One region of the Virgibacillus dokdonensis genome, then DNA from elsewhere that is predicted to be linked to it. Evidence: a T-box and tRNA genes for the amino acid it is inferred to sense, from the RefSeq annotation. Region 1 holds a T-box; the other holds one or more tRNA genes.
The links. The T-box of region 1 lies ahead of serS (serine--tRNA ligase). A T-box ahead of a tRNA ligase gene usually reads a tRNA of that ligase, here a tRNA-Ser.
Positions count from the first base shown of each region.

Region 1 (3,413 bases):
TCATTATGGATGTTGTCAATGCAGAACAAGCTAAAATCGCTGAAGAAGCAGGTGCAGTAGCTGTTATGGCACTTGAACGTGTTCCTTCGGATATTCGAGCTGCTGGTGGCGTAGCTCGGATGGCAGATCCGACAATTACAGAAGAAGTACTTGGAGCTGTATCCATTCCAGTGATGGCCAAAGCTCGAATTGGACATATTACAGAAGCACGTGTTTTAGAAGCGATGGGTGTAGACTATATTGATGAAAGTGAAGTCTTAACTCCTGCCGATGATATTTATCATATTAATAAATCTGATTATACGGTACCGTTTGTTTGTGGTTGCCGTAATCTTGGGGAAGCAGCTCGTCGTATAGGCGAAGGCGCTTCGATGCTACGGACAAAAGGAGAGCCTGGTACAGGAAATATCGTTGAAGCTGTGCGTCATATGCGCCAAGTACAATCGGAAATTCGCATGGTGTCTGCTATGTCCCGTGATGAAGTTATGACATATGCGAAAGAGATTGGTGCGCCATTTGAATTATTATTGCAGATTCGTGAAGAGGGTCGCTTGCCTGTAGTTAATTTTGCAGCAGGTGGTATTGCTACGCCAAGCGATGCAGCACTAATGATGGAATTAGGAGCTGATGGTGTATTTGTTGGTTCTGGTATATTTAAATCAGCAAATCCGGCTAAATTCGCCAAAGCTATCGTGGAAGCAACGACACATTATCAAGACTATAAACTAATTGCAGAACTTTCCAAAGATCTTGGCGATGCGATGAAAGGGCTAGATATGGCTACAATTGAAGCTCATGACCGAATGCAAGATCGTAGCGAGTAAGAAAGAAGGCATGTTTTATGACAACAATTGGAGTCCTCGCACTACAGGGGGCGGTACGCGAACATATCCGTGCCATTCATGCATGTGGGGCTAATGCTGTAGAAATAAAAAGAAAAGAACAGCTAGAAGAAATCGATGGGTTAATTTTGCCTGGTGGTGAAAGTACAACTATCAGACGGTTAATGGATAGTTATGGAATTTTTACAGCGATTCAAAATTTCGCAGACAAAGGTAAACCTATTTTCGGTACTTGTGCTGGCTTAATTATCATGGCAAAATCGATTGTAGGACAAGCAGAAGGGCATCTAGGTCTGATTGATATGACTGTCGCTAGAAATGCATTTGGACGTCAAGTGGCCAGTTTTGAGGCAGAATTGGATGTAGCTGGTATTGCAGAAGGTTTTCGTGCAGTGTTTATCCGCGCTCCATACGTAGTGGAAGTCGGAAAGAATGTTGAAATTCTAGCTACGTATGACGAGCATATTGTTGCTGTTCGTCAAGGCCCATTTATTGCTACAGCCTTTCATCCTGAATTAACGGATGACCATAGGTTAATTTCTTACTTTATTCATTTGACAGCTACCAATAAATCATAAATTGTTATGTTGGTTGTAGTTGATTATATATGAAAAATCGGTTATCATAGAAGATAATAAACAAGACAATAACAGTTTTGACAGGAAATAGTAGTAGTTTGTTTTTCAGTAGAGAGTCGATGGGTGGTGCAAATCGATGTAAAACAACTATGAATCCATCCTTGAGCTGGTTTATCGAACGATAGAGTAAATAAACCCGGATATGTGCCGTTATCACGTTTAAGCTGGAAGAGTGTGCTTTGTTGCGTTCTTCAATCAGGGTGGCAACGCGGGTAAAACTCCCGTCCCTATTCATAGGGACGGGAGTTTTTTGTATTTAAAGTTTTAGGTGAAAAATGGCTCGTATTGTTAAAACGTGTTTTACACTTATAGAAAGAAAGGGTCTATAGTATAAAACAATTTAGCGCTCTTCTGCCATAAGAAATTGGCGACAAGCTAATTTCTTCTTAAATAAGGGATCCATTTTAATTTAAATCATATAAGGAGGAACTCAAATGTTAGATTTGAAATTTTTACGTCACCATTTCCAAGAAGTAAAACAAAAATTAGCGCATCGTGGTGAGGACTTATCAGAACTGGATCATTTTGGCGAGTTAGATGAAAAGCGTCGTCAACTAATTTCCGAGACAGAGCAGTTAAAAGCGAAGCGAAATGAAGTATCGAAACAAATCTCTGTACTAAAGCGAGAAAAGCAAGATGCTGAGCCTGCGATTAAAGAAATGAGAGAAGTAGGCGACCAAATTGCTGAGTTGGATAGCGAATTAAAGCAAATTAATGAACATTTAGAGCAAATCATGTTGTCTATTCCTAATATTCCTCATGAAAGTGTACCAATTGGTGAAGATGAAGATGATAATGTCGAGGTGCGGTGTTGGGGAGAGAAGACGCCATTTTCCTATGAACCAAAGCCTCACTGGGATGTAGCAACAGACTTAGACATCGTTGACTTTGAACGAGCTGGCAAAGTGACTGGGAGCAGGTTTGTCTTTTATAAAGGACTTGGTGCAAGATTAGAGCGTGCATTATGGAACCTGATGTTAGATTTCCATGTGGATGAACATGGCTATGAAGAAATGTTGCCACCACAAATTGTGAATCGAACTAGTATGACTGGGACAGGGCAATTACCAAAATTTGCAGAAGACGCCTTTAAACTAGAAGAATGGGATTATTATTTAGCTCCGACTGCAGAAGTGCCAGTAACAAATTATTATCGTGATGATATTTTAAAGATAGATGATTTACCGAAAAAATTTGCTGCATTTAGTAGCTGCTTTCGTTCTGAAGCAGGATCTGCTGGAAGAGACACAAGAGGTCTGATTCGTCAGCATCAATTTAATAAAGTCGAGCTTGTCCATTTTGTTAAACCTGAAGATTCCTATGAAACATTGGAAGTGTTAACAAATCATGCAGAGAAAATATTACAGTTATTAGAGCTTCCTTATCGTGTGATGAGTATGTGTACAGGAGATTTAGGCTTTACAGCAGCTAAGAAGTACGATATCGAAGTATGGATCCCTAGTCAGCATACGTATCGGGAAATTTCTTCTTGCTCTAATTTTGAAGACTTCCAGGCAAGACGTGCCAATATCCGTTTTCGTAGAGAAGCAAAAGCAAAACCAGAATTTGTGCATACATTAAACGGCTCTGGATTGGCTATTGGTCGAACTGTTGCAGCTATTTTGGAAAATTACCAGCAAGAGGATGGAACGGTTGTTATTCCAAAAGCATTGCGTCCATATATGGGAGGAAAAAAGGTCATTCAATAAGCCAATTCAAACATTTACTGTGAGTCAAATGGTAAATAGAAGAGCAAAGTCGCATTTTGGGCTTATTGACGAAGGCTGGAACAACGGTTCATGCATCTTTTTTTTAAAAGGAACATAGTCTGAAAGATAACAGGAAACATCCGCGGATAAAATTTTTATCGCAATAAAGGCTTGGCGATAGCCCATTTTTTCTAAAAATCTGTTTGACAAGTAAAGGAAACCGT
Region 1 is NZ_LT745762.1:267,531-270,943, forward strand. Features, by position in the region: gene pdxS (pyridoxal 5'-phosphate synthase lyase subunit PdxS) at 1-824, shown strand, start outside; gene pdxT (pyridoxal 5'-phosphate synthase glutaminase subunit PdxT) at 842-1,420, shown strand; T-box leader at 1,489-1,712, shown strand; gene serS (serine--tRNA ligase) at 1,915-3,189, shown strand.

Region 2 (3,413 bases), on a different contig from region 1:
GTTTGCTCATGGAAGCTTTAATATAACGAATACCATTATGCAATTTCCGTTTATTGGTGCTTTGGCTTGGATAGTAACGAAAATGGTTCCTGGTGAAGACTCCATCATTGAATATAAACCACAACATTTGGATCCCATTTTTATACAGCAATCTTCTTCATTAGCATTAGATCAAGCAAAATCAGAGCTTGTGCGCATGGGAGAGTATGCTTATAAAGGTTTGGAAGAAACCAATAAATATTTAAATACACATTTAATAAAACATGCTGAAATGGCGATGCAAATTGAAGGCGCCCTTAATAATTTAGATCGAAAAATAACCAATTATTTGATAAGTTTGTCGAAAGAATCGCTTTCAGAGTTGGAAAGTGCTAAACATTCAACATTATTGGATTCCGTACGAGATGTGGAACGAATTGGGGATCATTTTGAAAACATTGTTGAACTTATCGACTATAAAATTTCCAATAAAGTACACCTAACAGATGGTGCAAAAGAAGATTTAAATGAAATGTTTGAATTAACTATATCTACCGTAAAACAAGCGATTGAATCATTGGAAAATATGAATCGAGAAGAAGCCCTTTCTGTAATACAAAAAGAAGATCAAATAGATAAGATGGAAAGGAATTTCCGCAAACGCCATATTATACGTATGAATGAAGGTACCTGTAGCGGATCTGGTGGTATTGTGTTTGTAGATATCCTTAGTAATTTAGAACGAATTGGGGATCATGCAGTTAATATAGCAGAAGACGTTTTAGGAGAATAGCTTTTTTAAACAGCCTCGACCTTAGTTAAGATCGAGGCTGTTTATGCGCATCCCTGGTCTAAACGCTACTGATGTTGTGATTTAAAGGTCCTTAAATGATTAACGCTTATTGTCTAGGCGTTTCCTATAGCTAAAAACATAGGTCGAATTTTCTGAAGTGAGGGGCTTGCAGTGCTTTAGATGTCGTATAAATGGAATGTTTTATCCATAGTGTATATATTTCTATATAGGAAAATAGAATATTTGAACTTTAATTTTAGTATTGCATTTATATCCAAATAATGCTATAGTTAATATTGTCGTTTTAAGAGATGTCATTAATACATATACATAGTTTTTAATAGGAATAAAATTTCTTTAAAAAAAAGATTGACAAAACTTGTCGAAAGTGGTAAATTATATCTTGTCGCTATAATAAGTAACAACGTTATAGCCTTTCTGTTCCACAGTAGCTCAGTGGTAGAGCAATCGGCTGTTAACCGATCGGTCGTAGGTTCGAATCCTACCTGTGGAGCCAATTTGGCGGTGTAGCTCAGCTGGCGAGAGCGTACGGTTCATACCCGTGAGGTCGGGGGTTCGATCCCCTCCGCCGCCACTTTTGTTTAAATACGTACGGCGGTCGTGGCGAAGTGGTAAACGCACCGGATTGTGGCTCCGGCATACGTGGGTTCGATCCCCACCGGTCGCCCCATAATGAAAGAATTGGACCCTTAGCTCAGTTGGTTAGAGCTATCGGCTCATAACCGATCGGTCGCAGGTTCGAGTCCTGCAGGGTCCACCATTATTTATTGGTTTGGAGGTATACCCAAGTCTGGCTGAAGGGATCGGTCTTGAAAACCGACAGGGGTGTAACAGCCCGCGGGGGTTCGAATCCCTCTACCTCCTCCATATATAACAATAGGAAAGCAAAACAATTTAATATGTTGGCTCGGTAGCTCAGTCGGTAGAGCAAGGGACTGAAAATCCCTGTGTCGGCGGTTCGATTCCGTCCCGAGCCACCATCTTAGAACAAGCACTGGCTTGTTTTTTTGTGTTTTTATTTTATACGATAGGAAAAGATTTTTTTATTATATAGTATGAGTAAGACAAGCTTTTGTCATGCCAGGTTTTTTTAATGATGTTCATATGGTAAATAAATGCATATAATTTGCAACTAATTAAAAGCTTTGATACCCTTTGAATTAAAGGGTGAATATTCGATCCTTTTAAAACAAAATGGATATGAGGAGGAAGTATTAATGGCTACATTTGAATTACCTGAACTACCATATGCTTACGATGCACTTGAGCCTACGATTGACAAGGAGACTATGAACATTCACCATACGAAGCATCATAACACGTATGTTACTAAATTAAATAGTGCTTTGGAAGGGCATGCTGAGCTTCAAAACAAATCACTACAAGATTTGATTAGCAATTTAGATGCTGTACCAGAAAACATTCGTACAGCAGTTAGAAATAATGGTGGTGGACATGCTAACCACAGTCTTTTTTGGAAGGTTCTTTCACCAAACGGTGGCGGCGAACCAACTGGTGAACTTGCTACAAAAATAGATGAAGCGTTTGGTAGCTTTGATAAGTTCAAAGAGCAATTTGAAAGCGCGGCAGCTGGCCGCTTTGGATCAGGTTGGGCTTGGTTAGTACTTCATAACGGAAATCTTGAAATTATGAGTACTCCTAACCAAGACTCTCCATTAATGGAAGGTAAAACGCCAATTTTTGGTGTAGATGTTTGGGAACATGCATATTACCTAAAATATCAAAACAGACGTCCTGAATATCTTTCATCCATTTGGAATGTTGTTAATTGGGATGAAGTAGCTAAAAACTATAACGAGGCTAAGTAAAAATAGTTTAAAAAAGCATGTGTGAATTCACATGCTTTTTTAATATCTAGAAAATATAAAATGATGTGCTTGTGGGGAACGAAATAACCGAATAGTCACGTCCAGCTTTATCGCGCAGCAATAAGTCATCATTGGTCGGGTTCGTCACCTCACGTGATTCCTTTATCTTCGTTGCTTTGTTCCATTCGTTACGTTGCTATATGGATATGGGGAATTGCGCCTTTGTTTTACTGTAGGAAAGTATATACGAGTTTAAAGGTTTATAGCAGCTCGTCATAAGACTGGACGACAGCCACATTTTTCTAATTGCACTTATAGAAATTTATCCTATGGCATGAGCTTTTTAAAAAATGGGGGAGGAAACCTTATAACCACCGTTAGCGACCGCTAGTAAGATCACATCATAATTAGCCACGTTTAACGTCAACGAATTCTTTCCAATAGAATGATTACTTCTATTCTTCTTGTTAGGCTGCTATTTTTGTAATCCATGGGTATTTGTATATCTGTTCCTTATTTGCTCAAACTAGTAGTAAGAATAAAAAGGGGAATCAGACATGCAGAAAAGCCGCTTTTTTTATTTTGGTAATACAAATATGAATAAGGATTTTATCTTTTTGCTTGTTATTGGCGGTTTATATTCATTAGGGCTATTTTTGTCCAATACGTTTGTAAACATTTACCTATGGAAGCAGTCGGGAGATTATGTAACAATCGCTGTATATAATTTAGCTATTTACATTTTTCAACCAATTACCTTTATTATTGCTGGTAGATTAGCTAAAAAAGTG
Region 2 is NZ_LT745763.1:1,892,458-1,895,870, forward strand. Features, by position in the region: gene B2C77_RS10330 (Na/Pi cotransporter family protein) at 1-772, shown strand, start outside; tRNA gene B2C77_RS10335 (tRNA-Asn) at 1,215-1,289, shown strand; tRNA gene B2C77_RS10340 (tRNA-Met) at 1,294-1,367, shown strand; tRNA gene B2C77_RS10345 (tRNA-His) at 1,388-1,463, shown strand; tRNA gene B2C77_RS10350 (tRNA-Ile) at 1,477-1,553, shown strand; tRNA gene B2C77_RS10355 (tRNA-Ser) at 1,568-1,660, shown strand; tRNA gene B2C77_RS10360 (tRNA-Phe) at 1,698-1,773, shown strand; gene B2C77_RS10365 (superoxide dismutase) at 2,011-2,622, shown strand; gene B2C77_RS10370 (MFS transporter) at 3,180-3,413, shown strand, end outside.
Region 2: it has a tRNA-Ser gene. The T-box ahead of serS (serine--tRNA ligase) is inferred to sense a tRNA for this amino acid. The anticodon was not compared.